DNA from 4 places in the Eubacterium maltosivorans genome. Region 2 is predicted to be linked to each of the others. Evidence: riboswitches for the same ligand, from Rfam matches in the RefSeq annotation. Region 2 holds a riboswitch; each other region holds the start of a gene.
What was found. A riboswitch is a leader RNA that binds a small molecule or an ion and turns the genes downstream of it on or off. The one in region 2 is predicted to bind cobalamin.
Positions count from the first base shown of each region.

Region 1: another riboswitch for cobalamin. It lies ahead of CPZ25_RS01435 (alcohol dehydrogenase catalytic domain-containing protein); the one in region 2 lies ahead of thiC (phosphomethylpyrimidine synthase ThiC).
Region 3: another riboswitch for cobalamin. It lies ahead of CPZ25_RS14120 (LytR/AlgR family response regulator transcription factor); the one in region 2 lies ahead of thiC (phosphomethylpyrimidine synthase ThiC).
Region 4: another riboswitch for cobalamin. It lies ahead of CPZ25_RS00885 (ABC transporter substrate-binding protein); the one in region 2 lies ahead of thiC (phosphomethylpyrimidine synthase ThiC).

Region 1 is NZ_CP029487.1:284,580-292,764, reverse strand. It holds gene CPZ25_RS01455 (radical SAM protein) at 1-306, opposite strand, end outside; gene CPZ25_RS01450 (sensor histidine kinase) at 829-2,589, opposite strand; gene CPZ25_RS01445 (response regulator transcription factor) at 2,586-3,287, opposite strand; gene CPZ25_RS01440 (hypothetical protein) at 3,641-4,111, opposite strand; cobalamin riboswitch at 4,236-4,410, shown strand; gene CPZ25_RS01435 (alcohol dehydrogenase catalytic domain-containing protein) at 4,508-5,545, shown strand; gene trpD (anthranilate phosphoribosyltransferase) at 5,570-6,679, shown strand; gene CPZ25_RS01425 (hypothetical protein) at 6,681-6,890, shown strand; gene CPZ25_RS01420 (hypothetical protein) at 6,923-7,735, opposite strand; gene der (ribosome biogenesis GTPase Der) at 7,910-8,185, opposite strand, start outside.
Region 2 is NZ_CP029487.1:2,347,437-2,355,621, forward strand. It holds gene CPZ25_RS11170 (Tm-1-like ATP-binding domain-containing protein) at 1-1,059, opposite strand, end outside; gene CPZ25_RS11175 (phosphoenolpyruvate hydrolase family protein) at 1,205-2,392, opposite strand; cobalamin riboswitch at 3,057-3,228, shown strand; gene thiC (phosphomethylpyrimidine synthase ThiC) at 3,341-4,624, shown strand; gene bzaB (B12 lower ligand biosynthesis ThiC-like protein BzaB) at 4,638-5,921, shown strand; gene cobT (nicotinate-nucleotide--dimethylbenzimidazole phosphoribosyltransferase) at 6,039-7,115, shown strand; gene bzaC (5-hydroxy-benzimidazole O-methyltransferase BzaC) at 7,102-8,185, shown strand, end outside.
Region 3 is NZ_CP029487.1:3,030,290-3,038,474, reverse strand. It holds gene CPZ25_RS14155 (DMT family transporter) at 1-474, opposite strand, end outside; gene CPZ25_RS14150 (LysR family transcriptional regulator) at 572-1,456, opposite strand; gene CPZ25_RS14145 (helix-turn-helix domain-containing protein) at 1,834-2,172, shown strand; gene CPZ25_RS14140 (hypothetical protein) at 2,209-2,730, opposite strand; gene CPZ25_RS14135 (accessory gene regulator ArgB-like protein) at 2,720-3,295, opposite strand; gene CPZ25_RS14130 (cyclic lactone autoinducer peptide) at 3,295-3,444, opposite strand; gene CPZ25_RS14125 (sensor histidine kinase) at 3,604-4,896, opposite strand; gene CPZ25_RS14120 (LytR/AlgR family response regulator transcription factor) at 4,930-5,649, opposite strand; cobalamin riboswitch at 6,052-6,214, opposite strand; gene CPZ25_RS14115 (MATE family efflux transporter) at 6,282-7,640, opposite strand; gene CPZ25_RS14110 (oligopeptide/dipeptide ABC transporter ATP-binding protein) at 7,655-8,185, opposite strand, start outside.
Region 4 is NZ_CP029487.1:152,403-160,587, reverse strand. It holds gene CPZ25_RS00895 (ABC transporter ATP-binding protein) at 1-523, opposite strand, end outside; gene CPZ25_RS00890 (FecCD family ABC transporter permease) at 523-1,578, opposite strand; gene CPZ25_RS00885 (ABC transporter substrate-binding protein) at 1,581-2,651, opposite strand; cobalamin riboswitch at 2,826-3,000, opposite strand; gene CPZ25_RS00880 (class I SAM-dependent methyltransferase) at 3,052-3,708, opposite strand; gene CPZ25_RS00875 (hybrid sensor histidine kinase/response regulator) at 4,036-6,141, shown strand; gene CPZ25_RS00870 (ABC transporter substrate-binding protein) at 6,157-7,485, shown strand; gene CPZ25_RS00865 (hypothetical protein) at 7,590-7,979, opposite strand; gene CPZ25_RS00860 (YdeI/OmpD-associated family protein) at 8,004-8,185, opposite strand, start outside.

The DNA.
Region 1 (8,185 bases), 2.1 Mb from region 2:
CCGAAGTGCCTTGTCGTGGGTAAAGCAGCCGCTGGTGACCAGCTGGCGCCTGGGGATGCCGAGCGCCTCTGCCCGCTGGTGTACAGCGCAGACAGTGGGCACGCACAGCAGGGGCTCGCCGCCAATGGTCAGCACTGATTCCAGAGCGCTGAGGCTGGCCGCGGCCTCCAGGGCCGCGACGGCTGCCCCGGGCGGCAGTTCCCCGGCCACCCGGTCCGCCCCCAGGGAGCAGTGGGCACACTGGCTCCGGCAGCGGTGCGTCACGCTGAATTCGATCCGCTTTACATTTTTTAAATAGGGATTCATGTTAGCCTCCTCCCACACCTGTTCCTCAGGCCCTCATCATGGCTTTTCCCGGGCTTCCGCGGCCATAAAAGTATAAGAATTTTTATCCAATCTAATAATTTATTATATTCATTATAGCACCCAATCCTGCTCTGGTAAAGCTTTATTTGAATTGATATTTTTTTAACTTTCCACCCTGCCCCAAGCCACCCAGAGGCAATAAAAAAGATGACGTGCCAAAACAGCGCGTCATCAGATCGTGTCAACAAACTTTAATGCTAAGGGGTAAAGAGCTGGATAGTTGATAGTGAATAGTTGATAGTGAATAGTTGATAGTTATGGAACGTTTTTGCTGACGCAAAAACGACTAGAGCAGCGGCCGCAGGCCGTATTCAATCAAATCGGCCAAAGGCTGATTTGCACCTGAACTTTCAACTTTCCACTTTCAACTTTCCACTTTCAACTTTCCACTTTCAACTTTCGACTCAAAGCTCAAAGCTTTGCCGACTTTGCCAACAGCCTGAAACAGCCCGTAGGCTCTTTCTAAAGGGCTTCGCAGTTTTTGGGCAGGGTCACCTTAAAGGTGGTGCCAATCCCCACCGAGCTGGTCACCTCGATGGCGCCCCGGTTATTCTGGACAATGTGTTTGACAATGGCCAGGCCCAGGCCGGTGCCGCCGTTTTCCTTGGAGCGGCTCTTATCCACGCGGTAAAAGCGCTCGAAGATTCTCGGAATATCCTCCTCGGGAATGCCGCAGCCCGTATCCTCTACCAGGATGCAGAAATGCGCGCCGTTTTCGTAGACCGACACGTCCACCCTGCCGCCCTCGTCGGTGTATTTGATGGCATTGTCCACCAGGTTGATCATCATCTGCCTGAAATCGTCGGGATTGATAATAACGCTGATGTCGCCCTCCTTCTGATAGCGCAGATCAATGCGCTTGGACTCGGCAGTCATCTTGAGCATATCAAAGATGCGCAGAATTTCCTGGTTCACGCCGATGACCTCACGCTTGTCCTCCCCGCTGCGCTGGTTGTTTTCCAGGTGGGAGAGAATCAGAATATCATTAACCAGGCGGGTCAGCCGCTCACTCTCATCGGCGATGATGCTGTAAAAGCGGCTCAGGGTGGCCTCGTCGGTGATGTGGTTTTCCTGAATGGTCTCGATGAAGCCCCGGATAGTAGTGATGGGGGTTTTGAGCTCGTGGGATACATTGGCCACAAAGTCGCGGCGGATATTTTCCAGCCCCTTAATCATGGTAATATCCTCTAAAATAATGATATTACCGTTGTAGGTCTGGTCGCCCTTGTCCAGCATCTGGGAGCTTGTGACCTTGTAGACGCGGTCCTCGATGCGGGTTTCGTAATCCAGCCGCCCGTCCTCGGTCTCTGCCAGCTTGTCCTGAAGCTCATACACAAAGGGGTCCCGGTAAACCTCCAGAATGCTCTTCCCTTTTATCTCCTTTTTCAGATCGATCTTAAAAATCCCCCGGGCCGTATCGTTGATCAGGATGATCTTGTTGTCCCGGTCCACGGCGATGATGCCCTGGTTCATGCTGGACAGCACTGAGGAAAGCTCAATATTCTTGCGGTTGATCTTGCTGAAGGAGGCGTCCAGCTGCTCGGCCATGGTGTTCAGGGAGTCGACCAGATCGCCGATTTTATCGTCCCGCAGCATGGTGAGCTTTGTCTTATAATCGCCCCGGGCAATCTTTCTGGCGAAAATGGTCACCTCGTCCAGGGGTCTTGTCTCGTTGCTTAAAAGGAACGCAAAAATCACAATGGCGATGAGGATACTGGCCAGGGCCACAAAGATCAGGTTGTTGATAATGCTGTAGCTCACATCCTCCATGACGTCGAGGGGTACCGCGATCCTGACAATATGGGTTATCTGCCCATCCTGATAGTATGGCGCTGCCAGGTAGAGCATGTTCTTCATGATGGTGTCGGAATAGCGCACCGAGGTGGTGGGCGTCCCCTTCATGGCGCCCTGAACCTCGGGCCGGCTCAGGTGGTTATCCAGGGAGCCAATGCCGCTCAGGGACTCAAACAGGACGTTCCCCTCCACATCGATGATGTTGATGCGCTGGTTGGTGCTGGTGGCGTAATGCTCCAGCCCGGCGACGTCGCCGGTCCGGATGTAGCCGGGCATCAAATCCTCAACAATATACTCGCTGTTGCTTTTCAGGTTTCTCTCAGTGGATTCATAGTAGGCGTTTTTAAAAATCACATAGGAGAAAACGCCCGAAAAGGCTGTGACCAGCACGATCAGGATGGAAAAGACAATGGTGATGCGCTTTTTCATTGACCGCTTTCCAGATTTTCCACCAGGCGGTAGCCCACGCCGCGCACAGTCTCAATGTATTTTTCCTGGTCGTCCTCAATCTTTTTCCGCAGGTAGCGGATGTGGACATCCACTGTCCGGGTCTCGCCATAATACTCATAGCCCCAGATTTCATCCAGCAGCTGATCCCGGGTCAGCACCTTGTTCTTATTGTTGGCCAGATACAGAAGCAGCTCGTACTCCTTCAGGGTCAGCGACAGTTTCTTACCGTTTTTATACACCTCGAAAGAGCCTGGCAGAATGCGCAGGCTGCCCACTGCGATCTCCTCCGCGTCCGAGCTTTTGATCATCTCTGTCCGCCGCAGCACAGCCTTCACCCGGGCATAGAGCTCCTTCACGCTGAAGGGCTTGGTCATATAATCGTCCGCGCCCATCTCCAGACCAAGGACTTTGTCGAACTCCTCGCTCTTGGCGGTGAGCATAATGACCGGAATATAAGACAGGTTCTTGTCCGCCCGCACCTCGCGGCAGATGGTGAGCCCGTCCTTGCCCGGCAGCATTAAATCCAGAATGATCAGATCTGGCCGGATATCCACGATTTTCTCAACCGCACCAGCCCCCTCATGGACCCCTGCCACCTCAAAGCCCTGGGCTTCCAAATTGAATTTAATCAGCTCATATATATTAAGTTCATCTTCTATAATCAGGATTTTTTTCATTTTCGCTCCAATCTTCACTCGCTTTTAACATAATCCGTAACATAATATGATTATAGCATATGTTGTGTTAAAGGCATGTAAAATCTGGATTAAATTTAGTTTATTAAAAAAAGAGAGGATGCCGCACTAAAAAGAGGCAGACCGCCGCCCGCAAATACCAAAGGCGCGATGCCGCTTTTAAGTCAATGGATTGTACAAAAAAGCTGTCCGAGGATTAAAACAACGGTCGGGTCGATTTCACAAACGACTTCTGAAAGTTGTCGTTTGTGCATAAGAGAGACCGTTTTTAATCCGCGGACAGCGCCAAGCTGCATCCAGCTTTCGCAATCCTTGACCTTCCCCCAGCTTACCCGTCACTCCCCAAGCTCCCGGAAATGCTGTCCGTGAATCCCGATATGCCCAATGCCCAAAATCACCACAAACAAGACCATCCAGAAAACCCTTCCGTAGATCCCCAAAAGCAAAAACGAAAACACCGGCAGCGTTGCCCCCGCCAAGGGCACACCGCAAAACCCCGAATAAAAATCCTTAAGCTTCCGCCCGCTCCTAAAATACCGGACCCAGTAGCCCTCATACAGCAGCATCAGCGCAAAGGACAGCGCCAGCCACAGGCTCCAGGGCGTCAGTGGGCGGAGGTTAAAGTCTGTAAAGATCAGGGCACAACAGCTCACCCCCACCTGCCCGATGCGCTCGCACCACAGCAGCAGCTTATTCTCATTTCCAAAATCATAGCCCTCGGGCTGATTTCGTGTCCAGATCAGGTTGGGGATAAACAGCATCAGCAGATACAGCGCGCCGATGTATGAAAATCCAAAATGGCCCATTTTTTGCCTCCTTCGTTTTTATGAATAGCGTCACCGCACAGTTAACACTATCATTATATCACCTTTGGATTAAAACTTTTACATTTTATCTTGACACCCGGAGCAAATGTGATATGATAATAAAAAAGCATAAAACATTTCAGGTGCTGCATGGCAGATAATAGGGAACTAAGTGAGATTCTTAGACGGGCCCGCCGCTGTAAGTGGATTGCCCGGCTCATCACCACTGTCCGAAAGGATGGGAAGGGAGCCAGGCGTGAATCCTCAGTCAGAAAACCTGCCTGAAGTGTGTCGACGGTCTTCATCTGAGCGATAAAGGCCTGTGGGAATGATGGAAAGTTCGCACCTTAGATTAAGGTCGGGCTTTTTTTGTTTGAAAAAATAAGGAGATACCGAATGAAAGCAGTTGTTTTAACAGGCCCCGGCGAGCTGGAAATGACCGAACGCGCCATTCCGTCCTGCGGTGACCACGAAGTCCTCGTCCAGGTCAAGGCCTGCAATTTATGTAAAACCGATCTCAAATGCCTGACCATGGGCCAGCGCGACCTGGTGTACCCGCGTGTGCTGGGCCACGAAATCTCCGGCGTTATCGCCGAGGTGGGCGCTGCGGTCACAGGCTACCAGAAAGGGCAGCGGGTGCACGTGCATCCGGGCATTGCCTGCGGCGGGTGCGCCTACTGCGAAGAAGGCGATGACAACCTCTGCGACCATATGCGCATCATGGGCTTTAACTATGACGGCGGCTTCCAGGAATACCTGATCGTCCCCGAGGAGGGCGTCCGCGGCCAGATTATCAACATCATTGAAAATGACACCCTGAGCTTTGAGGAAATTTCCTTTATCGAGCCCCTCTCCTGCTGCGTCAACGTCCAGGAAAAACTGAAGCTCGCGCCCTCGGATACCCTGCTGATCATCGGCGCAGGACGGATGGGCATCCTCAACCTGCGTGTGGCAAAGGCCCTTGGGGTACAGAAGGTCTTCCTGGTCGAGACCAACCCCGAACGGGCAGCGCGGGCGTTAAAGCTGGGCTTTGACGCCGTTTTTGAAAGCTATGAGGCCGTCTGTCAGGCCCTGCCGGCCCTGACAGACGGCAAGGGCGTGGACGCGGCCATCCCCTGCTGCGCGGCCCCGGAGGCCATGAATCTGGCCCTGCGTGCGCTGAAAAAGCGAGGACGCTTCGGCCATTTCAGCGGCATTATCCCAGACGGCGCCACCCAGCCGGAGATCAATACCCTTCATTACAAGGAGCAGATCATGGCCGGCGCCTACGGGTGCGGCATCGCGCACAGCCGCCGGGCCAAGGCGCTGCTGGAGAGCGGCAGCCTGGTCGTAAAAGACCTGATTACAGAGCGCATTCCGCTCGAGGAGCTGGCGCACGGCCTTGAGCGTGTGCGGCAGCTCGAAACCCTTTCAACCATCGTTGTTTTTGATTAACACACCCTATGGAGGAATCGAATAATGGAAGCAGTTACAATGAAAGAATACGGCCAGGTGATCACCGGCCTCATCAACCGTGAAAATCTGACCAAGGAAGAATCTAAGGAAATGTTTATGGAAATCCTGGGCGACCGCCAGACGCCCATGCAGCAGGGCGCTTTTCTGGCCGCCCTCAGCGCCAAGGGCCCGACTGCCGCCGAGGTGGCCGGCAGCTTTGAGGCCATCTACGAAATCGACACCTGCAAGGTCACGCCCCAGACCGCTGTGCCCGTGGTGGAAAACTGCGGCACTGGCATGGATACCTTCAAGACCTTTAACATCAGCACCGTCGCCGGCATCATCGCCGCCGCGGACGGCGTCCCCATGGCCAAGCACGGCTCCCGGGCGCTGACCTCTGTCTGCGGCACCATCGACGCGGTGGAAGCCCTGGGCGTGGATGTGGACTGCAGTGTGGACGTGGTAAAGGCCAGCATCGAAACTGCGGGCATCGGCATCTTTAACGGCATGAGCCCAGAGGTTCACCCCACAGCTCTCGGACGGGTACTGTCACAGATTTCCTTTGGCAGCGTTTTAAACATCTCCGCCTCCCTGGCAAACCCTGCCCTGCCAAAATATGCAGTCCGCGGCGTCTACTCTCTGGACATGCTGGAATTTGTCCCAGACATCATGCACGAAATCGGCTATGAGCACGCTCTGGTCGTCTATGGCGAAGCCGGCAGCGGCTGTATCGACGAGGCATCCACCGTCGGCCCCACCCATGTGGCTGAGCTGATGCCCGACGGCACTGTAAAGCGCAGCACCCTGACGCCGGAAAGCCTGGGGATCGAGCCCGGCTGTCTGGATGAGCTGGCCCCCTGGGACTCTGTGGACGCGGCTGCCCAGGGCATTGTCCGTATCCTGAAGGGCGCCTCCACCCCCACCCGCGCCAACATCGTCTGTCTGAACAGCGCGCTGATCCTCTACGTTGCCGGAAAGGCCGACAGCATTCAGGAGGGCTATATGCGCAGTCACGAGCTCATCGCAAGCGGCAAAGCCTACAAGGCCCTGGAAAAATGGGTTGCCACCCAGAACCGCAATCCCCAGGCCGGCCTTGCAAAACTGAAAGCCGTTGCCCAGGCTGCCGAGGTGTAAAATGAACCTTTACGCCTTTAAATCCGACAATGGCTACCTGAAAATAGCCCAAGACGGCTCCTACACCCTGGTCGGCATCAATAAAGCCAGTGTCTATGACGACAGCCGGCTGGACAGCCTGAAGGACCAGCTGACCGCCCTGAAGCCCGAGCTCAAAAACCTGAGGATCGTTAAACTGGTGCTTGAGGAAGAGGATTATTTTTGGGCGTAAAAAAAGGACCGCATAAGCGGTCCTTTTAGCTTTTATCCTGTGCGATTCCCCTGAATCCCTTTTGTAAGAAAGAGTCCGGCGTATACGGTAAGCATAAATGGCATGTAATTGGCGCTCAATCTCAGAACACCCATGTATCTGAAAAAGAACAGGAACACGTTTGGCAGGAAAAAACACCCCAGCGAGAGGCCCAGGCAGATAAGTCCGGTCTTGAGGCTGATTGGTTTTTGAGGTATTAAAACCGCGTCTGATCCAGCGATTAACTCCACCGCGCTGCCAAACAGGCAAAACTGAACCACATTGAGCATTGTATAAACAGAATAATTTATTTTTATTCTGAACAGCTTATATTCCAGCAGCCCAATGAGAAACATTAGTACGAAAAAGAGGGCACAGACTGCCAGCTTCATTATCTTTTCCTCTTCATTATGCCCTTCACGGCCGGCCGTCAGGCCGAGAAACAGCAACAGCCCCCCAATTGCCAGGAACCAGCTCGTAAGGCCGCTCGCAGCCCACCGATTCATTTCCACAAACCAGTCCCCGGTGTTCTGTGGCATCATGCCCACAAGCTTTGTGAAAAAGACACTCATCAAAAAGGCCGTCAGCGCGCCAAGGAGGTAGGCTTTGGACAGCCCAATACTTCTCACACCCACGCCCCGCGCCAAAAGCCCCAGCCCAAAACCAAGGCCCCCCCACTGAATGACAATGAGCACCTTCTTTAGCACCCTTAAAAACAGGTTGGCATTTCCAGCACCCACCAGATAACGCCCCGCCGCGTCCATCAAAATCATGAATACAATCCCGCCCAGCATCAGCAGCACCGTTGATTTTCCTTCTTTTTTCATGGCTTTCCTCACACAAAGAACCCAAATCAAATGTCCACAGAAGTTTATCTTTATTATATCATATTTTTACGGATAAAAACAGTTACGGCAATGTAGCTTACTTTTCCTCGCTTTCTATATGCAAAATCAAAAAAGACCCGCCTCACCCTAAGGTGAAGGGGGCCGGCAGCGCTGTCAGTCGTTTCGTTCCCGCACAAAGAACCGGATGGGTGTGCCATCAAAATCAAAGGTCTCCCGGATTTTGTTTTCCAGATAGCGCTGATAGGAAAAGTGCATCAGCGTCGCGTCGTTGACAAAGACCACAAAGGTCGGCGGATTGACGCCAGTCTGTGAGGCGTAGAAAATTTTCAGTCGGCGGCCGCTCTTGGTTGGCGGCTGCTTCATCATAATAAATTCTGTCATGGCTTCGTTGAGCTTACCGGTGGTAATGCGTTTTTCCGTCTGACTCTT
Region 2 (8,185 bases):
ATAAAAGGGCTCACCCTCAGCGTCAATACCTGATACCCCTTTAAGCGGTAGCATGATGGTTGCCGGCCCTTTGGCTGCGCTCAGCTTTTCCGCGATAACATGGCCGATTTCCTTATTTTCTTCTACGGTTGTCCGCATGAGAGTAATCATCGGATTATGCTTATACAGATTACGCCCCTTGAATTTTTCCGGGACAGAATCCATTGGGCCAAAGTTAACCATATCGACAGCGCCGACCGAAACAACCTGTGGAACACCCATTTTACCGGCTGCTTCCAAACGGTGCGGGCCTGCCGCTAAAATACCGCCGACCAGCTCGTCGGCCCATTCCGTTGTCGTAATATCCAGGACACCCTCGATAAAGCCGCCTTCCACCAGGGCTTCCATAGACTGTCCGCCTGTACCCGTTGCATGGAAAATCAGCACTTCATAGCCTCTGTCTTCCAGATATTCCTGGGCTGCTGTGAGGCATGGAGTGGTAACACCAAACATTGTGGCCGCTACCAGTGGTTTTTTCTCGATCACATGAGTATCTTCAAATTTCACCATACCAGCAATAGCAAAGGCCGCATTGGCAAAGATTTTAGTGGATATGGAGTTTAGGCCCGCTACATCCACAACAGACGGCATCATGACAATATCGCTGGTGCCGACATAATTTGACACGTCGCCAGAGGCCATGGTGGATACCATTACCTTGGGAACGCCGATGGGCAGTTTACGCATCCCCGGTGTTACCAGAGAGGTGCCGCCGCTTCCGCCAAAAGAAATGATTCCGTCAAACTTACCTTCCTGGTATAGCTGTGGAACAAGAATTTCCATTCCCTTTGATAAAATCTCTGTCGCGTAAGCACGGTCACCCTTAGCTGCAATTTCCTTTATGTCTGCCCCCGCCGCTTTCGCGACTTCCTCGTTGGAAACATCTGCTTCAAATACCGGTTCAAAAACGCCAGTATTAATGGTCAGTGTGTTCAGTCCTAGGCTTTCGATCAGATCCTTGACATACGCGTATTCATGACCCTTAGAATCAAATGTTCCTGCAATTGCGATTGTCTTCAAATGCATTTACCCCCTGTAAAAGATTCCAGATGATTTCCAGACAGCCACTGTCTGCCAATGACGAGCATCTGTATTATCTGGTGTACTTATATGATACTGCCAAACCTTTACAAAGTACATGTGCTTATGTCTTTCCAATTTGTGTTTATGTCTTATGTTTAACCGTTTTCGGTGAAACCCCCATATATTTCTTGAACATTTTACTGAAATGGGCTACATCCTGATAACCTACCAGCTCAGACACTTCAGAAACCCTTAAGTTTTCTTCTTTCAGCAGCTTGGCCGCCTTATGAATTCTGAAGTTGACCAGATACTCTGGAAAGCTGCATCCCACCTCCTTTTTAAACAGAGCGCTCAAATGGCTTCTGGAAACATGGCAGACCTTTGCGAGATCTAGAAAGGATATCTCATTCATATAGTTTTCCTTCACATATTCCTTTATAAAACCCGTATAGTCGTAATACTTGGTAATCCCATTGAGCATCTTGGACATCAGATCACTCTCATCGATGTCGTCAGTTGTCTTAAAAGCCTTGGTAATGTTCATAAGAGACTTTTCAGTGGGAATCCGGTCAAAGGCTGAGCCTCCGATATAACCGTGGGCAGTGGTGTTTTGATACATATACTGCACATCTACCGGCGTTTTTACCGGGCCGCCATAGAGCATTTTAATCACTTCAGGGCGCCGCCGGTCACAAAGTGCATAAATTGCTTCAACACGGTCTTTGCTGGCTACCAGAGACAGTGCCTTTGCCGCCCCGAGCATACCGCCCTGAGTAAGGCCAAGATGCACACAGAGTATGTCTGTTCCAGCGTCCAGCATCGCCTCCGCCTGGTCTTCATCAAATACAAAAGCTACCGTCACCATTCCCTGCTCATGGGCTATACGAAAGGCCTCTACCTCATACTCAAAAGCGCTGCCGCTTTCCTCCAGTGCCTCCCTGAATTTACCGTCAATGAGACCAATCGTCGGATAATTATTAATCCCGATAAACCCACTCCGCTTAATTTTATCTAGATAAGCGGTCATATCCCTTGTAGGGTCTGTGGCGTTTAAGCCAAATATAACAGGAAAATCGCCTACCAGCGGAATAAGCTCCCGTACACCAAACTCATAGACCATATCATTGCTGTTGGCGTAGGGTAAAAGCCCGCCGAGAGAACCTCGCCCCATCCCGCGGAAAATGCCTGAGTTCAAGGCCAGAAGAAAATCAGCGCCGCCCTGAATTGCGTATTTTGCTGTCAGTCCTGTTCCAGATGCGACTGCAATCAAATGGTTCTCTGCCTCAATTTCTTTTTTCAGTTTCTCCAGAAAAGCTTCCCTCGAAAGCATGCACTTCCCTCCTCATCTTTTTATCCATTATCCGACACTATGCTTAAACCCAGCCCAATCTCTTCCTCTGCTTCGTAATCTTTCTAAAACATGGAACCCTAATATCACAACAGCCAGAAAGACTATGCTAAGCATTCGCAAAATCTAATCTGAAAAGCTTCGTAAAATATTGTTTAATAAAAAGGTATCTCATGTTAAACTTCAACGAATAACAAGTTTTACATCACATCAAACAGCAGAGGGATTTAAATACATCTCATGTTAAACTTCAACAAGAATACTTTATAAATTCCCTTTTCGCCCCTTCATTTAAATACATCTCATGTTAAACTTCAACGATAGCAAACAAGCCGATCTTAAAACAACAAATTCCTTCTTATCCCTTTGAGTCAGCCATTTTTCGCCATATTTACCAGGCGGGTAAGGTTTATGATATTTTTATCCTGTTTTCTCTCTAAAGCCTTTACCTGCGGTTCTTTTTTCTCGTCTGTCCCAAAATATGCCTGGTAAATTCTTAAAGTTTTCTCATAATAAAATTATACGCGCAAAACCCTCTGAGGGCAACTCCCAGTGGGCTTTTCCTGAAATGGTTTTTTTATAGTACATCAAAAATTGCAGATAACGCTTGCAAAAAGAAAAAAATGCCGTTATAATAAAACCAAGTTAATAACTGTGAATGATATGGTGCCCCACAAGGGGAGAATAGGGAATCAGGTGAAAGTCCTGAGCGAACCCATCACTGTAAGCGGTAGTGACCGGCAAGTGCCACTGAAAGGGAAGGCGTCGGTTTATGTTAATCCGTAAGTCAGGAGACCTGCCTATGATTCTTAACGCGTATGAACGATGGTAAAGTTCATAGCTGGTAAAGCAGCTATGGATTTTACCATTTTTTAATTTCCAGCTGCTTTTACGACAAGTTCATTTTTGTTTTAGGAGGATTTAAAAACCATGACTTTGTTGGAAAAAGCGAAATGCGGTGAAATTACCGCGGAAATGCAGTACGTTGCTGAAAAAGAAGGCGTTCGCCCAGAGTTTATCTGCGAGGGCGTCGCTAACGGTGATATTGTCATTCTTTACAGCTCAAGAGAAAACATTCATCCCGTGGCTGTTGGTAAGGGCCTGTTTACCAAGGTCAGCGCCAGTGTGGGAATGTATGAGGAAGCCGACACCATCGACGGTGAAATGGCAAAAATCGACGCGGCTGTCAAGGCTCACGCCGATACCATTATGGATCTCTCTGTCCGCGGCCCCATTGAAGAAATGCGCGAAAAGGTACTCTCCACGGTTGGCCGTCCAGTCGGCACGCTGCCCATGTACGAAACCCTGTCTGTCGCCGAAGCCAAATATGGCACTGCGCTGGATATGACGCCGGACGATATGTTCGACATGATTGAAAAACAGGCGTCACAGGGCGTTGCCTTCATCGCAGTGCACCCCGGAACCACCCTCTCTGTTATTCACCGCGCCAAGGATGAAGGCCGTATCGATCCCCTTGTGAGCTACGGCGGCTCCCACCTCATTGGCTGGATGCTCTATAACAATACCGAAAATCCTTTGTATACTGAATTTGACCGCCTCATTGAAATCTGCAAAAAATACGACGTTGTGCTGAGCTTTGCGGACGGTATGCGTCCGGGCTGTATTGCAGACTCCCTCGACCATGCCCAGGTTGAGGAGCTGGTCATTCTCGGCGGTCTGGTCAGACGTGCCAGAGAAGCCGGCGTGCAGGTCATGGTTAAAGGACCTGGCCATGTGCCGCTCGATGAAATCGCCACGACTGTACAGCTTGAAAAGAAGCTCTGCTACGGCGCTCCTTACTTTGTATTCGGCTGTCTGCCCACCGACGCAGCTGCCGGTTATGACCACATCACCTCTGCCATCGGCGGCGCGGTTGCCGCTTACGCCGGCGCAGATTTTCTCTGCTATGTCACCCCGGCTGAGCATATTGGTATGCCAAATGTCGATGATGTCTATCAGGGCGTCATGGCCTCACGCATTGCCGCTCATGCCGGCGATGTAGCAAAAGGGCATCCTCAGGCTGTCAAATGGGATTTGGATATGTCTGTCGCCCGCCGGGCCATGAACTGGAAAGAACAGTTCAAGCTTTCCATCGACCCTGAAACCGCCGAGCGTGTCTGGCGTGAACGCAGCACCAGCTTTACCTCGGAATGTACCATGTGCGGTAAATACTGCGCCATGAAAATTGTTGAAAAATATTTGAGAGCAGAGTAAGGAGGACAAGACAATGACACAGATGCTAGAAGCCCGCAAAGGCCACATTACAGAAGAAATGGAAAAGGTCGCCCTGATTGAAGGGGTTACCCCGGAATTTGTACGCGAAGGGGTCGCCAAGGGCCACATCGTTATCCCCAAAAATAAATTTCGCAGCCGCGATAAAATCTGCGGTATTGGCGGCGGTCTGGATGTAAAAGTTAACGGTCTTATGGGAACCTCCTCCGACCGTAACGATATGGAAATGGAAGCAAAGAAGCTGCGTATTCTGGAAGAATGCGGCGCCAATGCCTTTATGGATTTATCCACCGGCGACGATATTGACGCCATGCGCAAACAGAGTCTTACAATCTCCAATATTGCGGCAGGCTGTGTGCCTGTTTATCAGGCCAGCGTTGAAGCCATTGAAAAGCACGGCAGCATGGTTGGCATGACCGAGGATGAGCTCTTTGACACCGTTGAAAAGCAATGCCAGGAAGGCATGGACTTTATGGCCATCCACTCTGCCTTAAACTGGTCTGTTCTCAACGCTCTCAAAAAAAGCGGCCGCGTCACCGACGTTGTCAGCCGAGGTGGCTCTTTCCTGACAGCCTGGATGTTCCACAACGAAAAGGAAAATCCGCTGTACGAGCATTTTGACCGTCTCCTTGAAATTCTCAAGGCTACGGATACCGTATTATCCATCGGTGACGCCATCCGCCCCGGTGCCAATGCAGACTCTCTGGACTCCGCCCAGGTACAGGGCCTCATCGTTGCCGGCGAGCTGACCAAGCGTGCGCTGGAGGCTGGTGTGCAGGTCATGATCGAAGGGCCTGGTCACGTGCCGCTTAACCAGATCGCAACCACCATGCAGCTCCAGAAGCAGCTCTGCTACGGTGTTCCCTACTATATCTTAGGCTTCCTGGCAACCGATGTGGCACCAGGCTATGATAATATTACCGGGGCCATTGGCGGCGCCTTTGCCGGCATGCACGGCGCAGACTTCCTCTGTTATCTGACTCCGGCCGAACACCTTGGCCTGCCAAACGAAGACGATGTACGTATGGGTGTCCGTACAACCAAAATTGCGGCGGACGCCGCCAATGTCCTAAAACGTGGCGGCAATGCGTGGAATCGCTCTCTGGCAATGTCCAAGGCGCGGGTGGCGCGGGATGAAAAAGCCCAGGTTGCCAACGCTCTTGATCCAGAATACCTTGAAAGCAAGCTGAAAGCTGAGCCCGAAAGCCACGGCTGTGCTGCCTGCGGCAAAAGCAAGTGCCCGGCAGATGTCGCCGCTGAATTTTTCGGCATTGCCTGACCGTTCACGGTGTCTTAAAAATCAGGTAAATCTTCCTCATGACCACTGAGATTCGTGCTATAATGAAGCTTGAAGATCACCTGAAATCTGTAAAATTCAAATAACGAGGTAATTATCATGAGTGCATTAACTTTAAAAGAAGTTATTGAAAATATTGAACCAAAAGACCCCGATTGGGAATCCAGGGCCTGCGCACATGTGGAGTCACTCGCTATTCCGCCATGGAGCCTGGGTCAGGTTTTGACCCTGGGCGTCCAGCTGGCCGGAATTAAACGGACCATCCACCCCTGTGTGGATAAAAAAATGATCTTAACCATGGCGGCTGACCACGGCATCGCCGAGGAAGGTGTCTCGGCCTTTCCTCAGGAGGTTACCATGCAGATGGTCGCCAATATTGTCGCCGGAGGGGCAGGCGTCAACGTTTTGGGAAAAGCCTCCGGTGCAGAGGTGCGGCTGGTGGATATGGGCGTTAAGGAGGATATGCCCGAGCTGGTAAAAAAGGGCGCCGTCATCGACGCCAAGATCGCTCACGGCAGCGAAAACTTCCATAAGGGGCCGGCCATGAGCAGAGATCAGGCTGTCGCCGCCCTGGAGGCAGGTATCAACGTCGCTTCTAAAGTGATTCAGGAGGAGGGCGTCGAGCTGTTGGGCACCGGCGACCTGGGTATTGGCAACACCACCCCCAGCGCGGCCATACTCGCCGTCATGGGCGAATATCCCCTGACCTCCATTACGGGACGGGGCACAGGCCTTAACAACGCCGGCCTTATGCATAAAATTAAAATTATCCGCGAATCCATCGCCCTTAACAATCCCGATAAAAATGACGCCCTGGACGTACTGTCAAAGGTGGGCGGCTACGACATCGCCGGTATTGCCGGCATGATCCTGAGCGCAGCCTACCATAAGGTTCCGGTGGTTGTGGACGGCTTTATCTCCACTGCCGGAGCGTTAATCGCAAAGGGACTCTGCCCCACCTGCGCAGACTATATGATCGCTTCTCACCAGTCCGAGGAGCCAGGGCATCAAATGATGTGGCAGACCCTGGGAATGCATCCGCTTCTAAATCTTAATTTCCGTCTTGGCGAGGGCACCGGTGCTGCGGTGGCCATGCATCTCGTAGAGTGCGCCGCCCGGTGCATGAACGACATGCTCACCTTTGAAGACGCAGGAGTCACCAATGGCCTCGCTTAAATGGGACCCCAACACATCCGGTGGACAGTATCTTGAAGATCTGTCCACTGCTTACTGGTATTCGGAATCACTTTTCACGGCCCTGGACATGGGCCTTTTTGAACTTTTGGAGGAAGGCAGCACCCCCCTTCCCGAACTGGCAAAAGCTCTGGACTGTGACGAACCCAGCCTGGCCCGCTATCTGCATCTGCTAAAAACACTGGATCTCGTAGACTGCTATGAAAACAGCTGGTATAATACCACGCTCTCAAGCACCTATCTCATTAAAGGAAAGCCGCTTTATCAGGGGAATTCTATTCTGTGGCGGCGTGAGATCAAAGCCGACTGGGACACCTTAAAGCCAGCCCTTGAAGCCGGCAGACGTGTCCATTTCCCGACAGAAGATATCAGCGAAGCCGAAATGGACGCCCGGCGCGAGGAGTACATCACTGCCATGGACAATATTATCCGGCTGAAGGTGCCGGAGGTGCTTGAATTCTTTGGCAATGGCTTAAAAACCAACGCCCGCATTTTGGACGTCGGCGCTGGCAGCGGCGCCTTTGCCCTTGGTTTTCTTGAACAGTTCGAGGATGTCCAGGCTACGCTTTTAGATATCCGCCAGGTCTTGCCGCAGACCCAAAAGCTGGTTGAAAAAAGCAGTCTCCGGGATAAAAGCCGCGTCCTGTTTCATGAACAGAATATCCTGGAGCCAGACTGGCAGCTTGAGGGCAGCTATGACCTCATCATCCTGTCCAACATTGTCCACGCCTATGCCGAAGAAGAAATCAGCGGCATCATAAAAACCGTATCCAGGCTTCTCTCAGAGGGCGGCATCCTGCTGATTCACGACTTTTTTCTGGATCACTGGAACATCAAGGCTGCCTTTTCAGATATTAATATGTTCATCAATACCTACAACGGCAAGGTCTTTGACTCAAAATGGGTTGATCAGACCCTTAAAAACAACGGTCTGTCCACCACAGGGCTCATCCCGCTGCAAACCGATACGGCGGTTATCTTTGCCGCCAGAGAGCCAAACGCCCTTGAGGGTCTGACCATTACGCCGGTTCAGAAAATTCTACAACCCATCA
Region 3 (8,185 bases), 680 kb from region 2:
CACCGCTGCCAAAATCGCCATGACCACTCCCGCGATATTGAGGGCGGTGTGCAGAGGATTGACAATCACCAGGATTCCAATAATTTCCAGCACAATGGCCGCTACATGGTTTTTCTTGATCACCTCGTGCAGGATAATGCCTGAGAAAAACAGCACAAACACCGGGTTGCTGGAAAACAGCACTGCCACCACCGAGGCGTTGGCATTTTCCACAGCCAGCTGATAAAAGGTCATGCTGACCACCACCCCCAGAAAGCCCAATCCCGCAAAGTGCAGCAGGCTTTTATTATCCAGATGTTCATTTTTCTTTTTAAGCGTCCTGAACGCAAAGGGAATTAAAACAAGACCGCCGATCAAAAAACGGGTCAGGTTCATCTGCACAGCGTTGAACTGGCCTGAAACACTTTTGAGGGCGATCTCCATTGAACTGAAAAACAACGTCGCAATGACAATATATAAATAGCCTTTTTTCAAAATAAAATCTTCCTTTCATTTTTCGTACAGTAACGATTTTACCCTTCTCGTTGCCATAAGTAAAATGAAATATTCTTATATGTTTTATAACCAAAAGTTATGGTAAAATGATGTCCAGAAAAGCCTCTGCTGCCTTAGAGATACCACCCTTTTTCCGCTTGATCACACAGATCTGCCGCTTCGGCATCTCCACCTTGGCCCGGATCTCAATCAAACTCCCCTGCTCCAGACGCTCCTGCGCCACATCACGGACTGCGATGCCAATACCCAGGTTTCTTTCCGCATAAGGCATGATTAACTCCATAGTCCCCAGCTCAAAGGCCGGCTCCAGATGGATCTTGTGTTTGAGGAAAAATGTGTCCAGATAATGGCGGCTGGCCGTGTTGCGCTCTGTACAGATGATGGGGTGCGCCATAATCTCCTCAAAGCTCAGCACCTTCTCGGCAAGGGGCGCGTAGTCCAGACCCGCCACAAAAACGTCCTGAATCTCCCGGATCGGATAAATCTCAATATCGTCTGAGGCAGCCACCGGTGAGGATACCACGCCCACCTCAATACGTTCCTCCTTCAGGGCAACACGTGTGCCAGGCGTGGTGCCGCTCTGCATATTGATGCGGATATCCGGGTACAGGCTGTGAAACTTCTCAAGATAAGGCAGCAGGAAAAAACGGGCGATCATGTCACTGGTGCCCAGCCGCACCACCCCATTGTTCAGATTCAGCATTTCCCAGAGCTTTTTTTCACCCAGTGCCAGCTGCTCATAGGCCTTTGCCACATGTCCGTACAGCATTTCGCCCTCTGGCGTCAGAGTCATCCCCTTCTGATTCCTGTGAAAAAGCTCACATGACAGCTCCTTTTCCAGCAGATGGATCGATTTACTCACTGCCGGCTGCGAGATATACAGTGCTTGGGCCGCCTGTGTAATGGTGCCATGGCGCGCTACGTAGTAAAAGACCTTGTAATGTTCAAAATTTACATTCATAAAAATACGTCCTTTTTCCGTTAATCCATTTCATTATATCACATTTTGAATTATATGCAACCTGCCGGTTTTTCGACTTTTTGTCACGATTAATTTGCCTGAGAGTACGAAATTTTTTCAACTTAAAATATTTCCGACAAACAAAAAAATCCCCCTGAACCTGTCTTCGGGAGAGAATACCGGACTTTTTTCCGGTTCCTTTCAGTTTTCTTACAGAGACTTGAAATTACTGGTAAAAGCGGATATAATTAAGAAGTCTACTGTGGTCCTATTAAAATGCGCAAAAGTGTCTGGTTTTTAAATAAACCACCGGCTTATATCACAATGGTATGGAGTCAACAGCTAAAAGCGTAAATACTATTTTTAGGGGGAATTGTATGCAAGAGCTAGATCATAAGGCGATTGGCCTTCGTATTCGTAAACAAAGAACATTTCTGAACATGTCCCGTGATGAATTGGCAAGAAAAATCGGTATCACACCAACCTTCCTTGCCGATATAGAACTGGGGACTAAGGGCTTTTCTCTAAAAAGCCTGAATCGTTTCTGTGACGTTTTGAAAATGTCCGCCGACGCAATTCTCTACGGCCCCAAAGAATATATGGGGACGAAGTACGCAGCACTGCTGGAGCTTTTAGAACGCTGTCCAGCAGAAAAAGGAAAATACGCAGAAGAAATTCTGACTCTGTTTTTACTCAGCCACGACCCAGTAGAATAAAAAAATGCGGGTGTCCAAATTGCAGTTGGGCACCTGTTATTTTTTTATACTCTTAAATATACCGCCAGCGCCAGGCGTCTCCTCCGCTCTGTTCAGAACCGCTTCCCGGATCAGTTTTGAGCCGATTTCCCGCATTTCGCCAGCTGTGTACCAGGGCTTCGCATAAAGCGTATAATCAATATCGGTACGGTAGCCCTGCAAAATTGCCCGGATCTGCTCCGGGTCCATGCCCTGCCGCACATACTCCGATACATCAAGCCCTTCCTCTAAACCCATCCGGATCAGGTACATTTTTTTCCAATCCAGATTTTTATCCGCATAGACCGATACATCTACCTTTCCTGTAAGTCCTTCCCGTATTTGCCACATCTGGCAGTTTGAATACTCAGGATCGTTATAAAAGGTCACATCCACACCGGTCATCAATCCCCAGAAAATTTCCCGTATCTGGTCTGGCGTGAAGGCCTCCGTAATATACGGCGACACATCAAAACCACATTCCACCGCTTCCTGAATCACATCCTGCTGTTCTCTTGTATACCTCGGCTTAACGCCCATTTTTCCACAGCCCCAGCAGCATCATCAGCGCCTCAAGGCCCAGGCATTCCGCGGCGACCAGCCCAAACCGGCTGTTAAAAACCAGTCCGGCAAGCAACGCACAAGCACTGATAGCCACCAGTATTCTTCTCGCCCGTTTCCGGTAATGGGTGCACTCTGCATCATCCAGCGGCTTTGCGCTGTTTTCGACCGGCGCCCATTTGTAGATCACCGGAAAAGCGGACAGCGTAAGCGCTGCGGTAACCACCGCAACCGCCCCTGCCGGGCAGAACCGGGCAATGAGTAAAACAGAAAGTATTGTGATCCATGACAGCAGGTAGCAGACCCCGCGTGTATCGGCGTGATAACCGCCGGCATAGGCGCGGATGGCCGCATATACAATTAAAAAGAGTATGGTCTCCGGCAGCATGCCGAAAAGCAGGCCCACCAAAAGCATGGAAGCGTAGTGAACCGTTTTGAGCATTAAAACCTTGATTCCAAACTGGTATATTTCAACATCTTCATCGACCACAATTTCTCTTTTTTTTAATTGATAAATTAATGCTTCAGAAGCTTTCTCAAACATTAGAATTTACGGAATTTTTTAGTATTTACGGGAGCTTTTTCTTGATGATGGATCATCCAACATGCTGTGTTAGCATCTTTAACTGCTTCATGATGAGCAGCTTTTGCCACATTTTTTAGGATTTTATTCTTGAAACCATCTTTTTTCATTTAGTACACCTCATAACATTCTATATTATGTAGTTTATCAGCTGATAAATGCTATTATATGTACAAAGAAAATAAATCACAATCTTTACTGCTTCAAGAAATAAATTTATGGTCTTTTATATTTTAAATATGTCCAAAGTAAGAAATTCTATGCTCTTTTTACGATGAAGAAATTAAAATTTCAACCCTAAACATTTCTTCTGCTTTGTATTGAATACTTCCATTATACTTTTCAATCGCTGCCTTTACATTTTTCAAACCAACGCCCATATGTTCTCCTTCCTTTGTACTTTTTAATTCATTATTTTTATAATCAATCTTGCCATTATAACTATTACAAACAACTATTGTTATAAAATCATTAAACTTAAATAGTTTAATCTCTATATGTCTTTCGTCTACTGAAAGTTCAAGACATGCGTCAATTGCATTATCTAATAGGTTAGAAAAAATTGTAGTAACATCAAAAAAATCCATAAATTCAATACCTACATCTTCTATTTTTAGTGTAACATTTATATCATTTTCATCACACTTTATTAATTTATTGTTGATGATTATTGTTAGAAAGCGATTACTACATTTAAAGCGACTTCCCAATTCATCCATTTTTCTATAAATTGTTCTAGCGTAGCTTTGAGCCATATCACCATTATCATTAGCATAAAGTTCCTCAACAGTTTGCATATGATTTTTCATATCATGTATTAATCGTCTCGAATAATCATATTGCGCTTCAATACTTTTATAATAAGTATTTTGCATTATTACCTGCTGTTCTTTCAAATCCATCTCTCTTTCCAGTTGATAGCGTTTTGATATAGCTTCAAATAGATAGACCAAATATATATCTAATCCAATGAACCCAAAGCAAATATATGCTAAAGCGATTCCAGACGAATTTTGTTGTATTGTTATATAAAAATAATACAGCACACTTATTTCAAAAACCGCCAGTAACATTAAAAAGATATTTTGAACTATTTTGAGTGTATTCAATTCGTTCTTTTTAAATATAGATACAAAAATATAAAATCCGCACAATAAAATTATTTGATTGCATATTCCGGAAAGAAATAAAAAATTAAAACTTTCCTCAACTCCTTCTATCGTAGTATCCATTATTAAAGAAACAATTACAACAGATATAACATCTGAAAAAATTATATAAAGCGCAAAGACAAAATCATAGATTAACATCCACTTCTTGTCAAATATAAAGAGAGAATAGCTAATTAAGCATAGTGATATTAATAAAAAAATTATTTTAAATATAGGAATGCCTAGGATATTCAATCCTATTGCTGCAACAACAAAAACTAAAAAGCTAATAAAATATTTAAAGTTTTCTCCATATTTTCTATCATATACTTCGGACATAAAACGAAACATAATATATCCTGTAATCCCATACGATAAAGCCATATCTAGTACATAAATCCACTTATCCATATTCTTCCCCTAAACTATCCTCCAAGCCCTTTCTCACAACAGCTTAAAATTCTCCTCAATATAATCAAACAGCCGCGCTTTAAATTCTACGGCGCGCTTCTGAGCTATGGGCAGGGTTTCGCCATTGTCCAGATACAGGTCGGCGCCTGCAATGCGCTTACAGTGGAACAGGTTCACAATCACGCTTTTGTGGCAGTATTCAAAGTCAAAGTCCTGAACCTTTTCCATAATCTCGCTCAGGACGCCGTTAAATTCAAAATCGCCCTGCGCGGTGCACATTTTGATCTTTCGCCGCACGCGCTCAAAATAATAAATATCGTTGCTGGCAAAGACCTTTAACTCGCCGCCCATCATCAGGGAAATATCGTGACTTTTGTTCTCCTTTTCGATAAAATCAAACACTTCGGTCAGCACCATGTTTACCTTTGCCGTGTTAAAGGGCTTGACCAGATATTCAAATGCGTGCACAGCAAAGGCGTTGCGCATGTAGTGGGTATAGCTGGTGATAAAGATAATCTTGACCCGGGCGTCCCACTTACGGATCTGCTTGGCCGTATCGATCCCGTCGGTTTTTGGCATCTCCACGTCAAGAAAAAGGATATCAAACTGGATACGGTCCTCAAGCACCTCGCTGCCGTCATGATAGACGTACGTTTCCACATCAATACTGTGTTCCTCACCATACCTGATGATGAGCGTCTCCAGTTTTTCCGCAATCAAAGCATTGTCGTCGCAAATTCCAATTCTAATCATCCCATTTTCTGCCTTTCCGGCATTTCTTCCATTATACCATATTTTCCCCTATCACCCTATAAAAAGGGGGTGCGAACTTCATTTCTCCTAAATCTTATACCATAAAAATACACTTTGGAAACCATAATTTCAAAATTTTTCAAAAAAAAGAAAAGCCCCGGCGTTTGGGACTTTTCCAAAAAAGGGAGGGTTTTTCAGCCTCGCTGACTGAAAAGAGGATTTAATGACACCTGTCTGATGGAACAGGCATTATGAGATTTAATTAAATACGAATGATAAGGCGACCGTCCTTAAATTCCATAAAAAAATCCCTCTCGGATTCAGAGAGGGATGAACGAACACAGTATAATCTGGATGGTAAAGGTTTTGTTTCGTTTCTTAAGCACTCTAAATCGGAGTCTTTTAAGAACCAATCACTATGTCGGTCTTCTGGCTCAGCAATATCATCTTTCCGCCTTCCCATCATCATTGACAGTGGCTTTTTCAGAAAGCATTTTGCATTACAGCTGCGATTACAGCAAGGGACTCTCACCCTTTTCCCACTACATAGGATCATTCAATATTTAATTAACTTCATCATACGCCCTTTAGGCGGCTTTGTCAACAACTTCTTTTGAAATATTTACGATTTTTCAGACGGCCCTTTCCGGCCGCCAGCCGCCTTTATAATAATAGAGCAAAAGCACTGCTCCGGTCACGATCCAGGTCAGCGGATAGCTCAGGTAGATCATGCGCGCATCGTGTACAAACCTCAGGGTGGTAAAAATCCAGCTCAGCCGCAGGCCGCACATGCACACCAGAGTGATGACCATGGGGATGACCGTAGCCCCGGCCCCCCGAAGAACGCCCACAAACACCTGATCGGCAGCGTAAATGCCATAAAGGGGCACCACGGTGTACAACTGGCGCATGCCGTTTAAAACCACTGCCTCGTCCGAGGTAAACATGCCCAGGATCAGCCGGGCGTTCAGAATAATCATTACGCCCAGGCCAATGGTCACACCAACGCACAGCAGCAGGCAGACGTTCTTGCCTTTTACCACCCGCTCCCAGCGCCCTGCGCCCATATTTTGGCCCACGAAGTTGGAGATGGCCAGACAGAAGGCGTCAATGGGCATAAAGAGAAACCCGTCAATCTTCATATAAGCGGTAAACCCAGCCATGACCTCCAGCCCAAAGGTGTTAATCTGGGACTGGACCACCACATTGGAGAAACAGACCAGCACAGACTGCAGCCCGGCGGGCAGGCCGATACGCACAATATCTCTGAGTGTCTGGACGTAAAAACGGATTCTCGCTGGCCGCAGCCGATAGATGGGGTCGGCCCTCAGCAGGATAATGACAATGAGCACAGCGGCGGCCAGCTGGGCCAGGGCAGTGGCCAGCGCAGCTCCGGCAACGCCCATGCCCAGCGGCCCTACAAAGAGCAGATCAAGCCCGATATTTAGCACCACCGTGACCACCAGACAGGCCAGCGGGGTTTTGGAATCGCCCACAGCACGCAGGACGCCGCTGCCAATATTGTAAAGGGTCATGGGTATCATGCCCAGAAAATAGATGCGGATATAGGGTATGGCGTATGCCAGCCCAACCTCGGGAATGTTCATCATCCGCAGCATAGCCGGCGCAAAGGCCAGACCCAGAACAGTGAGGACAAGGCCGGATACTAGGCTCAGGGCTACGGCGGTGTGCACAGCTTCCTGCACTTTATCGTATTTCCGGCTGCCAAAAAACTGTGAAATCAGCACGCTGGCCCCGATAGACAGGCCGATAAAAAAATAGATCATAAAGGTGATGAGCAAACTGCTCGCGCCTACAGCTGCCAGCGCGTCTGCGCCCACCAAACGGCCGACAATCACGGCGTCAGCTGTATTGTACAGCTGTTGGCAGAGGTTTGAGAACATAAGGGGCAGGGCGAACAGCAGCAGCTGCCGCCCAATCCTGCCCTCGGTCATCTGGCCCTTTAACGGGATTTCACGGGTTTTTTCCATAGGGTTTTCCTTAATTAATAGAGATGGCAGGCCACCTGGTGGCCTGGCGCCACGTCCTTCAGGACGGGCTTGTTCGTTTTGCAGACCGGCATACATTTTTGACATCGCCCGGCAAAGGGACAGCCCGGCGGTAAATCCAGCGGGCTCGGCGGGTCACCGTCAATGGTTTCGATCTTTTGACAGCAGTCCATGTGCAGTGAAAACACAGACCCCAGCAGCGCCTGGGTATAGGGGTGCATGGCGGCTTCGCACAGCTGCCCGCCTGGCACGGTCTCCACGATATTGCCCAGATACATGACGGCCAGCCGGTGGCTCAGGCTCTGGACCAGGGCCATATCGTGGCAGATAAAGAGCATGGCAATGTTTTTTTCCCGTTGAAGCCGGGTGAGCAGCGCCACGATTTTCTTCTGAATGGAAACATCCAGGGCCGAGGTGGCCTCGTCGCAGACCAGCACCTCCGGGTTCAGTGCCAGCGCTCTGGCAATACCTACCCGCTGAAGCTGGCCGCCGCTCATGTTGTGGGGATAGCGGCTCATAAAATCCGC
Region 4 (8,185 bases), 2.1 Mb from region 2:
CCAGCTGGTAGCGCAGGTCCAGGTTGCTGGTGGGCTCGTCCAGAAGCATGACCACCGGCTCCTGGGCCAGGGCGCGGGCGATAAAAACCCGCTGCCGTTCGCCGCCGCTCAGCTGGTTTAAAAGCTTGGTGCTGTAGCCGCTGAGCGACATCTTCTCAAGAACCGAGCGGACAATCTCATAATCGGCGTCTTTCATCCTGCCCTTCATATGGGGCACACGCCCGGACAGCACCATCTCAAAAACATTTAGGCCGCTGTCCTCCACCTCAGTGCTCTGGGGTACATAGCCGATGCGCCTGGATTTTTCCTTTTGCGGCAGACCGAGAAGATCGGTAGTATCCAGGTAAATCTCGCCCTTTTCAGGCGTTAATATCCCGTTGACGCACTTGATCAGTGTGCTTTTGCCCGCTCCGTTCGCCCCCAGCAGCACGCACAGCTTTCCCGGCGCCACCTCGATGTTAACACCTTTTAAAATAGGGGTCTTTCGATAGCCAAAGCTTAAATTTTTGATTGTGATTTTCATCAGACCAACCGCTCTTTCTGTTCTTTTACAATTAAGTAGATAAACACCGGTACCCCGATAAAGGAGACCACAATGCCCACTGGGATGATCACCGGCGAAACCACCACCCGGCCCACGGTATCCGCCGCGATGAGCAGAATAGCGCCGGAGAGGGCGGTGAGCGGGATGAGCGCGCGGTAGTCGCCGCCGATCAGAAGCCTGGCGATATGCGGGGCCACCAGCCCCACAAAGCCGATCACCCCTGTAAAGCTGACGATGGCCGATGAGATGAGCGTGACCGCAATGCCCGAAAACAGCCGCAGCCGCATGACATTCACGCCCAGCGCCACCGCGCTTTCGTCCCCGGTGGACAAGAGGTTGTAATGCCAGGCAAAACGGACGATAAACGGAAAAATCAAAAGCAGAATCACCGAGACCACGATAATCTGCTCCCAGGTGATCTCCGAAAGGCTGCCAAAGGTCCAGTGGACAATGGCGGACAGCTGCTGCTCGTTGGCCACATACTGCATGCTGGCGTTCAGGGCTGAAAAGAAATAGTTGAGGGCAATGCCGATCAGGATGATCGTGGTCTTGCCCATGCCCTTGGCCGAGGCGATGCCGTACACCATGGCGGCACAGATAAAGGCGAACACAAAGGCCATCACAACAGTGCCCACCTGATTGCTGCCAAAGGGCATAAACCCGAAAATAATGGCCAGTGAAGCCCCAAAGGCCGCGGCATTCGAGAGCCCGGTGGTAAAGGGGCTCGCCATCTTATTGCCCGTGATGGCCTGCATGACCAGCCCGCTGATGCCCAGGCCGATACCGGAAACCAGCGCCATGGTAATGCGCGGCAGGCGCAGCTGCATGAGCACTGTGAGCTCGGTCTGGTTCAGAGCCGCCGCACCCATAAAATGGCCGCCGGGCAGCAGGGTCGCGAATACCCGCCCTACAGTCACGTTGGCGACGCCGACAAAGCAGCTGGAAAAAGCAGCAATGATCAAAAGGATCACTGCTGCCAGCATCAGCGCCGCTCTTTTTTTATGATAGGCCTTTAATGACTGCTGCTTTTCCATCGCTATTGGTGCTTAACCTGGAAAACATGCCCTTCTACCGGATCGACCCCCTGAATTTCCATCCATTCGTCAAAAATGGCGTCAGGGTCAACATCCTTCATCTGTTCAGGGTATAACCATTTCGCGGTATAAACCGTCCCGATCATTTTGCCCAGTCCGCCGGCGCAGAAGCCAGTGGTCACATAGAAGTTGTCATTCTGGACCGCCTTTAAATCGGACCAGCCCGCACGGCTCAGCATTTCGCTGGAGATGGTGCTGTAGTCCTCCGCTGTCGGCGGCGTGTAGACGCCGGTATTCTTGAGCGCCGGGCCAGAGGAGGTTTTGATGATGAGGTCCGGGTCTTCCATCAGAATCTTTTCCGGGTCAATGGTCTTGCCGGTAATGGTGGGGTCGCCAAAAATATTCACAGCCCCGGCATTTAAAAGCATGCTGTTCCAGCCGTCATTGCTGGTCCCTGGTATACAGGTGGTATTCGGGTCGCCGTATTCCCAGTACACCTTTTTAGTGCCTTTGACATCCTTGATTTTTTCGGCCACCATGTCCATGTTATCCTGGTAAAATTTGGTGAGCTTTTCGGCTTCCTTTTCCTTGCCGAACAGCTTGCCTAAAATCTCGATTTCCTTGGGCAGCTCAGCGTTGTTATAGCCAGATACCACCACCACCTGAATGCCGAAGGGCTCCAGTTTTTTGATGTCTTCCTCCCAGGTTCCGTTGTCCGGGGTGATGAGCACCTGAGCGCCCAGCTCGGCGATCTTTTCATAGTTCAGCTCGCTCTGGCCCTTGCCGATGACATTATCCGGGTCGAACTGGCTCCAGTACACACGGTCCTGAGCGGTGTTCTTATCCACAGCCACCACCTTGTCGATGGCGCCGATCCCACGGATCAGCTCCGAATTGTAGCGGTTAGCCACCACCACCTTTTCAAGGGGCTGGGGAATGGTTACCTCACGGCCCGTATCGTCCACGACGGTAATGCTCTCCGCCTTTGCTGAATCCCCGCTCTGGCTGCAGCCGGCAAATACCGGAACCAGCAGAAGCAGCGCGCACACAAGCGCAATGATTTTCTTTCTCATTTTTCCCTCCATTAAAAATAAAATTTATGTTAAATCCTCGCGGATATCAACATCTTCCCATAAAACAGGCTCCCTGACTTTAAGACAAATAAAAAAACCGATAAGCACTCTGCTCATCGGTCCCATTTTCCGAGATTTCGTTTGTTCAAACACGCCGCTGCATAATCCCCCTGCACGCATTTCTTCTTTAAGGCAGGTCTCCTGGCTTACAGCTCGTCCGCGGCCTGCCTTCCCGGATCGCTCCAGTGGCTTTCAGGCTTTGTCCCTGTTTACAGTGATGGGTTCGCACCGGATTCGCACCGGTTTCCCTATTCTCTTATTGCTAAGCACCTCAAAGGTTATTCAGTTTTTATCATTATACCTGCTTCTATTATACTTGTCAATATGCAATCGAACCGATTTATTTTCGGACGATAAGGCTCCAGTGCGCGCTGTAATACTGCGGCTCCTCTGGGTTATAGACACAGGATTCTTTCAGGCTGTCCTCAAGGCGCCAGGCTTTAAAGAAATGTTTGATGTCTTCCAGGTCCACATAGAGGTGGGGCACGCCCGTCTCCGTATCGCTCTTTTCCGAGAGCAGGGTGTTGGCGTCAACGCGCCGGCGGCTGTCTGCCTGCCGGTAGCCGTAGGTGCTTTTGGAGATGAGCGTGAGGAACAGCTCGCCCCCAGGCTTTAACACCCGGCGGATTTCCGCCAGGGCGGCCTGAAAGCCCGGAATATCCGTATGGTAGATGACATTGTAGGCCATGGCGCAGTCAAAGGTGTTGTCCTCAAAAGGCAGGTCCAGCATATCGGCCACGCAGGCCGTGAGGGGAATCCCCTCCTCCCCGGCCCATTTTCTGGTGTGCTCGACGCCGTACGCAGACAGGTCGGCGGCGGTGACCTCAAAGCCCTTTTTCGCCATATAAACCGCGTGCCGCCCCAGGCCACAGCCCAGGTCCAGAAAGCGCAGGAAGCCCTTCGCCTGCCACCGCTCCGCGAGATAGGGGCTCTCCACACAGGGGATGAGCCAGTAATCCGACTGGTTTTTCTCCCAGTTCCATGCCTTTGATTTCATTTTTTCCTCCTTGCATATATCGGCTTAATCTATAAAATGCGAACACATCTATTTCGCCATACCGACTTTTTATATCAGGCCGTTCTATTTTCTCTCATGGTTTGTTCCCGGGGAGACGCCCCTTTCCTGGCCTGTCCGTTGTCACTTATTATGCTGAATTTTTCTGTAAAGTTGCTATTTTTCTTTTATTTTGCTATACTTACTTTGTAAATGCCGATGTGAATCAGATGATATTTTAATCAAACGGTATCATATCTGATTCGCTGCTTAAGAATACCCTGAATTTTCAGTGACCATAATATTTTATCATCGGGGGTGAGACCTATAATGAAAAGGAATAGAATTCGGATTACACTTCTTGTCTCAGCAACATTTATTGTTATGCTGTCCGCAGTCTTAGTATATATCAATCAGCTTTCCCGCGCAACAGAATCCTCTGTCATTGCTTTTATGGACGAATTATCTGAACATGACCGGCAGAATATCCAAAATGAGCTGGAAAACTCATGGGATGAATTATCCGCTGTTTATTACAGAACAGAGAACAATAAATACACGACGATACAGGATGTGTGCCGCCGCCTGAATCTCGAACATCTGACCAATAATTTTGATGACATCTATCTGGTGGACTCCGAGGGGCGAACCTATTCCAGCGCGAATATTGTTCAGAACAGCAGCGATAAAAGCTATGTGCGACCCCTGCTCTCCGGCGATGAAAAATTTGTGATACGCTACGATGACACTAACTTTTTGGAAACCCTCAGAGAAAGCCTTGTTTACGGCGTCCGGTGTAACCCATTTCAAGTAAACGATATAAAATTTATCGGGATTGTCGGTTTCTCAAAAATCGACACGATTGCCGACCGCCTGAAAATCGACAGCTTCGACGGCCGTGGGGTTACCAGTATTATCGATAAGACGGGCAACTATGTTGTAAACTATGACGCCAGCGCCGGCATTGGAAAAATTGACAACTATTTCGAGGAGCTCCAGAAAAACACCGGTATGTCCGAAACAGAGATCGCGGAAATTGTCACCCAGCTTAACCAAAGTGGATCCTTTTTAAAGCATTTTAAATATAAGGATCACACCAAACAGGTGGCCTCGTTTATCCCCATGCCCGGAACAGACTGGAGCATCGTGCTGACAGTCGACGAGGAAGCATTCAACGAGCAGACGCATCAGTTTGTTTCGATGACCAGTGTTATGCTCGCGGTTGTCGTGGCCGTTTTGTGCGCAATGATGTTTATCATCATCCGGGTCTTATTAATCTCCGCCACTGCCAAGGCCGAAGCCAAATCCCGCGGGGACTTCCTGTCAAATATGAGCCACGAGATACGGACGCCGCTCAACGGCATCATCGGCCTGAACCAGTTAATGCAGCAGAACACCCAAAACCCGAAGGCGCTTTCAGAGTATCTCCATAAATCCGACGCAACCGCAAAATACCTGCTCTCCCTTGTCAACGATGTTCTGGATATGTCAAAACTGCAGGCCGGAAAGATGGCACTTGACGCAAAGCCTTTTTCCCTTCAACAGCTGGTCTCCACAGTCGCAACCATTATGCGCAGCCGTATGGAGGACAAAAAGATCTGCTTTCAGATCGAAACAGATATCAGATATCCTGAAATCATCGGGGACGAGACGCGGATTGAGCAAATCCTGATGAACATTCTTGGCAACGCAGTCAAGTTTACACCGGAAGGTGGCCAGATAACCCTGCGGGCGCTTCAGACAAACGTTGAGTCCGGCCAGGTCACAACAATTTTTTCCGTCGAGGATACCGGATGCGGCATAAGCGAAGCTTTCCAGAAAAAAATATTCAACGCGTTCAGCCAGGAGCGCAATACCGTCTCCCAGGGGACTGAGGGCACGGGGCTTGGCATGTCCATCAGTTCCCTGCTGGCAAAGCAGATGGGCGGCACATTGTCTGTCAAAAGCGAGGTCGGTAAGGGCAGTTGTTTCACCTTTATCATAAAAGCCGACACCGCAGACAGCGTTTCCGATACGGCGCCCGCCGCAGAAGCTGTCCCGACAGAAGTGCCGGAGCGCGGGCCGCTCAACATTCTGGTGGCTGAGGACAATGATCTGAACGCCGAAATTCTGTTGGAAATGCTGAAGGCTTCCGGCTTTACTGTCACCCACGCGGCCGATGGCGGCCAGGTGGTCGAGCGGTTTGAAGCCTCTGCCCCCTACGAATTCGACGTTATTCTGATGGACGTGCAGATGCCCGTGCGAAACGGCTACGAGGCGACAAAAATAATCCGCGGGCTCAACCGTCCCGACGCAAAATCCATAATCATCTACGCCTGTACCGCCAATTCCTTTAAGGAAGACCAGGACAAAGCATTTGAAAGCGGAATGAACGACTTTATCGCAAAGCCCATCGACGTCAAAAAGCTCATACAGATGCTGGGCGTTACAAAATAAGGAGAAAAATCAAAAATGAAAAAATGGAAACAAATTTTAGCAGGCGGCTTAATCCTGAGCCTCCTGCTGGGGGTTCTGTCTGGCTGTACTGCTAAAGAGCCCGAAAAAAAGCAGACGGTCCTGACGATTAAGGTTCCACCGCTTACCGTGGCGAACGCCAACACCGACCTTACGGACATGTACGACGTGCTCATACAGGCCGGCAAAGAATTCGCGGCCCAATACAAAGGCGCTGATGTTACCGTAAATGTCGTAAAATTCGACTACCTCGATGAGGATAAATACATTACAGACTGCTTCGACACCGAAAACGCCGCAGACATTTTATTTGAAGGCTATTTTAACATGGCGGGCTATATTCATACGGGCCGGGTAGTCCCTTTGGACGACCTGATCACAGATGACATGAAAAGCGACATTGACAGGGCAAGCTGGGAAATGAGCCAGATAAACGGAAAAACCTACATGCTGCCCTATTACAGCCTGCAAAACACCATGTGCTTTAACAAAAACCTGTTCCGCCAGTGTGGCTTGGACCAATACATTGGCGAGGACCACCAAATCCAGAGCTGGACCCCTGAGGAATGGGAGACCATCCTGTCCACACTGGCGGCTAAGCTGCCAGAGATGTCTTATCCCATGATGATGTACGCCAAAAACGACCAGGGCGACACACATATCATGACCCTGCTGCGCAGCAAGGGCAGCTCATTTTTTGATGAAAAAGGCCGCTTCCATCTCAACACTGAGGAGGGTATCGCTGCGCTCCAGTGGATCGCGGATTCCTATAGCAAAGGATACTTTCCCGCAAGCTGTGAAAACCTGGAGATCAACGACTGTGTGAATCTTTTCCTGAACAATCAGCTGGCCATTCACATGATGAACAGCGCCACAACAGACAGCCTCGATATGAGCGCAACTGGCCTTGTCAATTTCCCCAGTATGGACGGAAAGGGTTATAACACATCGTTTGTCACCGGCTTTCAGGTTTTTGACAATGGCGATGAAGCAAAGCTGAAAGCCGCCAAGGACTTCGTAAGCTATTTTTATGCCAATGAGGAGCTGATGGACTACGCCCAGATCGGCCTGCCCGCGAGCAGGGCCACAACAGAACGGACAGCCGACCACATTTTTATGCAGGAGGCTTATACTGCCAATACTGCTAACACGGTGGATTTCACTGCCAACAACCCGAACTGGCGTGGTGTGCGCGATGTATTCTACACCCATATCCACAGTCTGCTTACCGGAACAAAGACCCCGAAAGAAACAGCCGAAGCCATCGACGCAGACTGTAACGCGGCGATTGACAAAGGCTGGGCAGACAGCAGGCTGCATGACTAAAACACACTGAGGCCGCCAGGCCCGAACCGCCAACAGCAGGCCCTTTCCACTAAGAGAAGGCCTGCTGTTTTTTATAAGCGCAGGGCCAATCCTATCCTCGTCTTTTACCCATACCCACAGCGCACCACAGACCAGCCGCCGTTCGGCCGTTGGGCGACCCAAAAGCCCCAGTACAGCATACTGCGCGGCGGGGCGCTGCCATCTGTCAGAAAGCCCGTACGGATCATAGCTTTAAAAAACACGGCGCTTTTCCCATCTTCTAAAACGCCGCAGTCCTCGTAGGTCAGCTCGAGAAGCTCCCAGCCAAACCGCCGCTTAACATCCCATTTGACAGCGCGCGCCGCAGCTTCTATCTGCTCCTGTGTATAGGGTGAAGGCTTGTCGACCACCACCTTTGTTTCGCTGGCGTGTCCCCGCAGGCCAAAAATCACACTGGCTATCAGACAGAGGGCGGCAATGCCGCAGGCGGTGCGAAAAACGGCTTTTGATTTCACAAACGCTTCTCCTTTTTTCCCTGATCACATGGGCTTTAAATTTTTCTCCAGCCGGCCAGTCATCCACGCCAGGCGTTTGGCGCGTCCGGCCTCTGTTTTGGCGTCGAGATAGGCTCTTGTATAGGTCTTTTTCACAGAAGGCGGCATGTTCTGAAAATTGGTGTGGGCCAATTCGTTTTCCCGCAGCAGTCCGGCGACTGCCTCAA